2 linked regions of the Variovorax paradoxus genome follow. The protein of the gene in region 2 interacts with the protein of the main gene of each other region in a pairwise test. Links are inferred from orthologs where the notes say so. Each region holds a gene or a part of one and is shown on either strand. Other genes may lie near its edges. The genes, in order: dnaA and GFK26_RS10015.

Region 1 (3,224 bases), 590 kb from region 2 along the record:
CCTCGACCAGCTTGGTGACGAACTCCATGCCGCCGAAGCTGAACTTGGCCTGGTTGTTCGCGAACTGCATCTCGATGGCGCCTTCGGCGTCGGACAGCAGGCGCTGCATTTCGAGCACGGTCTTGCGCGGCAGGATCACTTCTTGCCGGGGCACCTCGACGTCGAGCAGCGCCGACGAGAACGCCAGGCGGTGGCCGTCGGTGGCGACCAGGCTCAGCTGCTTGCCTTCGGCCACGAACAGGATGCCGTTGAGGTAGTAGCGGATGTCGTGCACGGCCATCGCGAACGAGACCTGCGAGAGCAGGTCTTTGAGCGTCTTTTGCGGCACGCTGAACACGGGGCCGAAATTGGCGGCTTCCTGCACCAGCGGGAAGTCTTCGGCGGGCAGCGATTGCAGCGTGAAGCGGCTCTTGCCACCCTTGAGCACGAGCTTGCTGGCGCTCGATTCGAGGCTCACGGTCTGGTCGGCCGGCATGGTGCGCAGGATGTCGATCAGCTTGCGCGCGCCGATGGTGGTCGTGAAGTTGCCCTCGTCGCCACCGAGCTCGGCGGTGGTGCGGATCTGGATCTCGAGGTCGCTGGTGGTCAGCTGCAGCTGGCCGCCGGTCTTGCGGATCAGCACATTGGCCAGGATCGGCAGGGTATGACGCCGTTCCACGATGCCAGCCACCGACTGCAGGGCGGCAAGAACTTTGTCTTGGGTTGCCTTCAAAACGATCATGTCTTCTTCCTCTTCTCTTATCTCTTTGAATCAGCTTTCAGGACGCCATTCTCCGCTGTCGCGAGGGGCGTTCTTGATGACATTCGGCTTCAGCCTTTGAGGGTCTGTTCGAGGACGTGGAGCTGCTGGTTGAGTTCGGTGAGCTGCTGGCGCTCGCCCGAAATCTTGCGCACCGCGTGGAGCACCGTCGTGTGGTCGCGACCGCCGAACAGTTCGCCGATTTCCGGCAGGCTCTTCTGCGTGAGCTCCTTGGCCAGGTACATCGCGATCTGCCGCGGCCGCGCAATGCTGGCCGGGCGTTTCTTGCTGTACATGTCGGCGACCTTGATCTTGTAGTAGTCGGCCACCGTCTTCTGGATATTTTCAACCGAGATCTGCCGATTCTGGATCGACAGCAGGTCGCGCAGCGCCTCGCGCGCCAGGGCGATCGAGATCTCCTTCTGGTTGAAGCGCGAGTACGCCAGGATCTTGCGCAGGGCGCCTTCGAGCTCGCGCACGTTGGAGCGCACGTTCTTGGCCACGAAGAAGGCGACTTCTTCAGGCATTTCGGCGCCCTCGACGCGGGCCTTGTTGATCAGAATGGCCACGCGCATCTCGAGCTCGGGCGGCTCGATCGCCACCGTGAGACCCGAATCGAAGCGCGACACCAGCCGCTCGTGGATGTCGGCCAGACCCTTGGGATAGGTGTCGCTGGTCATCACGATGTGCGACTTCTTGGCGAGCAGGGCCTCGAACGCGTTGAAGAACTCTTCCTGCGTGCGGTCCTTGTTGGCGAAGAACTGCACGTCGTCGATCAGCAGCAGATCGAGCGAGTGGTAACGCTCTTTGAACTCATCGAAAGTCTTGCGCTGATAGGCCTTGACCACATCCGACACGAATTGCTCGGCGTGGATGTAGAGAACTTTCGAATCGGGCCGGTCGGCCAGCAGCCGGTTGCCCACCGCGTGCATCAGGTGGGTCTTGCCCAGGCCGACGCCGCCGTAGATGAAAAGCGGGTTGTACAGGTGGCCCGGCATGCCGGCCACGTGCATGGCCGCGGCGCGCGCCATGCGGTTGGCCGTGCCCTCGACCAGGGTGTCGAAAGTGAGCCCCGAATTGAGGCGGTTCTTGAAGCCGGCGGCGGCCGGTTCCTCGCCCGGACCAGCCACGTCGCGTGGCACGTCCGTTTCGGCCATGAGGGTCACGGGGGCCATGCGGACGGGGGTTTCCCGCGGAGCGAGCGCTAACTCGATGGCGACCGGCTGGCCGTACATCTTCTCGGCCATGGCCGCGATCTTGCCGGCGTACTGGGCACGGATCCAGTCGAGCTTGAAGCGGTTGGCGACGAACACCGTCATGCGCGAAAGGTCGTCGGCGACCTGCGCGGTGAGGGGCTTGATCCAGGTGTTGAACTGCTGCTCGGACAGCTCCTGCGCGAGCTGGTCGACGCAGGCCTGCCACAGGCTTTCGCCGATGCCGTCAGTCGACATGGGCGCTTGAAAAAGTGATGGAACCCTCGGGCATTTCTTGTATAGGTATTGTGGATATTCTCTGCTGGAAGGCGCCGGGCATTCTAACTTGTCAAAACCTTATCCACATGCTGCGCTGCACACGGAAAGGCCCGCAAATCCAGTCGAAGATTGTTCCGGCGGCCAATGTTTGCGATAATTGCGGGTTTCCCTGAAAAGCCTTCACAGCGTCTTTCGGGGGCCATCCGAAACTCGCTCCCCCAGCGCTCGCCAGGTTTGTGCATGCCTTCATGCGGAAACCGGCGCAAACAGGGAATCAGGAAACCATCATGAAACGCACTTACCAAGCATCCAAAGTCCGCCGCGCCCGTACCCACGGCTTTCTGGTCCGCATGAAGACCCGCGGCGGCCGTGCCGTCATCAACGCACGCCGCGCCAAGGGCCGCAAGCGCCTGGCCGTCTGACGGCACCCCACCTGCCGTTGTCAGCCGCCGACACGTCCGCGCAGGCTCCTGCAGCCTCTGCGCCTGGCCCCGCCAGCAGTGACGTCCGCGGCCCGGCTTCCTTGCAGCGGCTCAAGACCCGCGCGCAATTCCAGGCCGTCCTCGCAGGTGCCACCGTGGCGCGCACTGCCCATTTCGCATTGCACCGCTGTGCGCTCGATGTTTCCGCATCGGGCGCCGCTTCGCTGTTTCCGTCCGATGAGGTCTGGCTGGGTGCCATGGTGCCCAAGCGCTGGGCACGCCGCGCGGTGACGCGCAACGCCATCAAGCGCCAGATCTACACCGTGAGCGCCGCGCCCGGTGTTGTGTTGCCGCGTGCCGCGCACGTGGTGCGTCTGCGCGCCGGTTTCGATCGCAAGGTGTTCGTGAGCGCCTCTTCGGACAAGCTCAAGGCCGCCGTGCGCGCCGAGCTCCAGCAGCTGCTGGCGCGCGCCGCGCGTCCGCCGGCACCGGCCGCCTCCCGCGCACCCGCCTCCGCATGAAACGCCTGCTGATCGGCCTCGTGAAGGGCTACCGCCTGCTGCTGAGCCCCTGGCTCGGGCAGTCGTGCCG
Region 2 (3,144 bases):
TTCGAACGCATCAAGCCGGTGGCGATGGCCTTCTCGCGCGCGGTCACGCTGCTGGGCGAGAGCGGCGCGGGCCAGCTCGCGAAGATGGTCAACCAGATCGCGATCGCGGGGCTGGTGCAGGGCCTGTCGGAAGCCATCGCCTTCGGCCAGCGCGCCGGCCTCGACATGGAGGCCGTGCTCGGCGTCATCGGCAAGGGCGCGGCCCAGAGCTGGCAGATGGACAACCGCGGCAAGACCATGATCGCCGGCAAGTTCGACTACGGCTTTGCCGTCGACTGGATGCGCAAGGACCTGGGCCTGGTGCTCGACGAAGCCAAGCGCAACGGCGCGCGCGTGCCGGTGACGGCCCTGGTCGACCAGTTCTATGCCGACGTGCAGCAGGCCGGCGGCAGGCGCTGGGACACCTCGAGTCTCATCATTCGACTCAAATGAAAAAAGCCCGCGGAAGCGGGCTTTTGTATTTCAGCGGACCGGCGCGGTGGTCGCACCGCCCGCCGGCGCGGGCAGCGGCTCCATCGGCGGCAGCGGCACGCGCGAACCCGAGGACGCAGCCGGTGCCGACGGCGTTGCGTTGCTGACCGGTGCGGGGCCCGTGCCGCCGCGCTGCGCAGCGGACTGGTTGGCCGCCTGGCTCGCCGCGAGGTCGGCCTCGCTCACCACCTCGACCACGCGCACGACCTTCGCCACACCGGTCACGCCGCGCGTGATCTCGGTGGCACGGTCGGTCTCGCGGCGGGTGGCGATGCCCATCAGGTAGACCGTGCTGCGCTCGGTCACGACCTTGAAGGAGTTGGCGAAGATGTCCTTGGCGTCGAGCAGTGAGGCCTTCACCTTGCCGGTGATGTACAGGTCGTTCGAGCGGTCCTGGAAGGTGCTCGGGGCGCCGATGGAGAGTTCGTTGACCACCGAGCGCACGTTGACGACGCGGCTCACCTCGTCCTCGACGCGGCGGCGGTCGGCGTCGTTGCCGACGGCGCCGGTCAGCAGCACCTGGCGGTTGAAGCTGGTGACGCTCACGTACATGTTGTCGTTGGCGATGTCGCGCACGCGGGCCGCGGCACGCAACTCGATGCCCTGGTCGTCGAGCTGGGCGCCCGAGCTGCGGCGGTCGGTCGCCACCATGCCCACGCCCACCATCGCCGCGCCGCCCACGACGAGCGGCACGCAGGCGGACAGGCCGGCCACCAGAGCGGCGCCGAGGGTGAGCGCCAGAGCGAAACGTTGGGTCGAGGCCTTGGTCAGGGTCGTCATGGTCATGAGGAAACTTCCTGTTCTCCGAGTAACTGGGCATCCACGCCGTCGCACAGGCAATGCAGCGCGAGCAGGTGGATTTCGTGAATGCGCGCCGCACGCTCGTGCGGCACGCTGATCTGGACGTCGGTCTCGCGCAGCGCGCGGCCGATGGTGCCGCCGGTGCCGCCCGTGGCTGCGGCACCTGGCGCGGCTGCCGCCAGGCCGGTCGCGGCGTTGCCCAGCAGCGCCACCACCGTCATGTCGCGCTCATGCGCGGACAGCACGGCGGCCAGTACCGCGGACGAATGCCCGCTGGCGCTGAGCACCAGCAGCACGTCGCCGGCCTGGCCCAGCGCGCGCACCTGGCGCGCGAAGCGGTCGGCATCGGCGGCCTGCGGGCTGTCGGCGGCCGGGTCGGTGGTGTCGCCGGGCAGCGCGATGGCGCCCAGCTCGGGCCGCTCGCGTTCGAAGCGGCCCACGAAATTGGCGGCGAACTGCGCGGCCAGCAAGCCCGACACGCCGGCCCCGCAGGCCAGCACCTTGCCGCCGCTGGTCACGCAGGCCAGCAGCGCCTGCATCGCTTGAGAGATGGGTTTGCTGAGGACCGGGCCGGTCTGGTATTTGAGGTCGGCACTGTCAATGAAGTGCTGCTGAATCCGTTGCTCGAGCATGGGGCGCGATGATAACTGGGGGTCGTGAAACAAGACGTTTTGAAATGGCCCACCCCCGAATCTTCGCGCACTTCGTGTCGCTTCGACTCCCCCCTCAAGGGGGCGCACCCGGTGGCCCGGCAAAGCCGGTTCCACGGGTGCCCTGGCACGGAATGGGCCGCTTGCTCCACAGGCTTCCGAGCAAATCAGCCCGCGTCGAAGGCACCTGGGAGCCAGGTGATTTTCTCCTCGATCAGCACCACGTCGAAACGGCACGGCGGCAGCGACCGCAACCGGCCTAGGTAATGCCGCGCGGCCAGCACGATGCGCCGCTGCTTTCCCGCCGTGATGCTGCCGCCCGCGCCGCCGTGCGAGCCGGCGCTGCGCTGGCGCACCTCGACGAACACCAGCGTGCCGTCGCGCGGATCGCGCATGATCAGGTCGACCTCGCCGCCGCCGCGCCCCGGCGTTCGATAATTGCGCGCGACCGGCACGAGGCCGGCCTGGCGCAGGTGGTCGAGCGCGGCGTCTTCCGCCGCATCGCCGCGATGCTTTGTCGTCGTGGTGCTTGTCGTCATGGCTCCCTGCCCTGTTTTTTGTTTTCGCTGCCCTACGGAGAAACCTCTTGGCTTCACTCGCCCCTGCTTCCTTCGGCGCCGCCCTGCCGGCCGCGCACGACGCCGCGGGCGCGCAGCATTATCCGCAGGGCACGCTCTACGTCGTCGCCACGCCGATCGGCAACCTGGCCGACATCACGCTGCGCGCACTGCATGTGCTGCAGCTGGTGGACGTGATCGCCTGCGAGGACACGCGCCACACACAGACGCTGCTGCGTGCCTACGGCATCGATCGCCCCGGCGCACGGTTGCTCGCGGTGCACCAGCACAACGAGGCCGAGGCTGCGCAGGCCGTGGTCGCGCGGCTCGCGCAGGGCGAGCGCATCGCCTACGTGAGCGACGCCGGCACGCCCGGCGTGAGCGACCCCGGCGCGCGCCTGGCCGCCGCCGTGCGCGCGGCCGGCCACCGCGTGCTGCCATTGCCGGGCGCCAGCAGCGTCGTCACGCTCGTGAGCGCGGCGGGGCTGGTGGCCGACGGCGGCGAGAGCAACGCGCACAACAGCAGCGCCTTCGTGTTCGCGGGCTTCCTGCCGACCAAGGCCGGCGAGCGCGACACCGCCGTGCAGGCGCTCGCGCAGGAGCCGCGCGCCGTGGTGCTGCTCGAAGCGCCGCACCGCATCGAAACCCTGGCCCGCGCACTGGCT

The links.
Region 1: the proteins of GFK26_RS10015 (region 2) and dnaA interact in binary tests that used the Escherichia coli proteins (3 or more experiments, as listed by UniProt). The link is inferred for Variovorax paradoxus from one-to-one orthologs.

The regions. Positions count from the first base shown.
Region 1 is NZ_CP045644.1:1,589,905-1,593,128, forward strand. What follows is about bases 1-2,911. They hold dnaA (chromosomal replication initiator protein DnaA), read right to left. Parts: upstream 2,191-2,911; coding sequence 811-2,190; downstream 1-810. Other genes in these bases: dnaN (DNA polymerase III subunit beta), read right to left, coding at 1-721; rpmH (50S ribosomal protein L34), read left to right, coding at 2,499-2,633; GFK26_RS07165 (ribonuclease P protein component), read left to right, coding at 2,735-2,911. Outside these bases: more of GFK26_RS07165, read left to right, coding at 2,912-3,154; membrane protein insertion efficiency factor YidD, read left to right, coding at 3,151-3,224. UniProt on the Escherichia coli protein: Plays an essential in the initiation and regulation of chromosomal replication. Binds in an ATP-dependent fashion to the origin of replication (oriC) to initiate formation of the DNA replication initiation complex once per cell cycle.
Region 2 is NZ_CP045644.1:2,178,861-2,182,004, reverse strand. What follows is about bases 80-2,910. They hold GFK26_RS10015 (SIS domain-containing protein), read right to left. Parts: upstream 1,905-2,910; coding sequence 1,254-1,904; downstream 80-1,253. Other genes in these bases: rsmI (16S rRNA (cytidine(1402)-2'-O)-methyltransferase), read left to right, coding at 2,509-2,910; GFK26_RS10010 (YraN family protein), read right to left, coding at 2,090-2,461; GFK26_RS10020 (BON domain-containing protein), read right to left, coding at 463-1,257; GFK26_RS10025 (NAD(P)-dependent oxidoreductase), read left to right, coding at 80-432. In the rest of the region: more of GFK26_RS10025, read left to right, coding at 1-79; more of rsmI, read left to right, coding at 2,911-3,144. UniProt on the Escherichia coli protein: Required for the timely initiation of chromosomal replication via direct interactions with the DnaA initiator protein.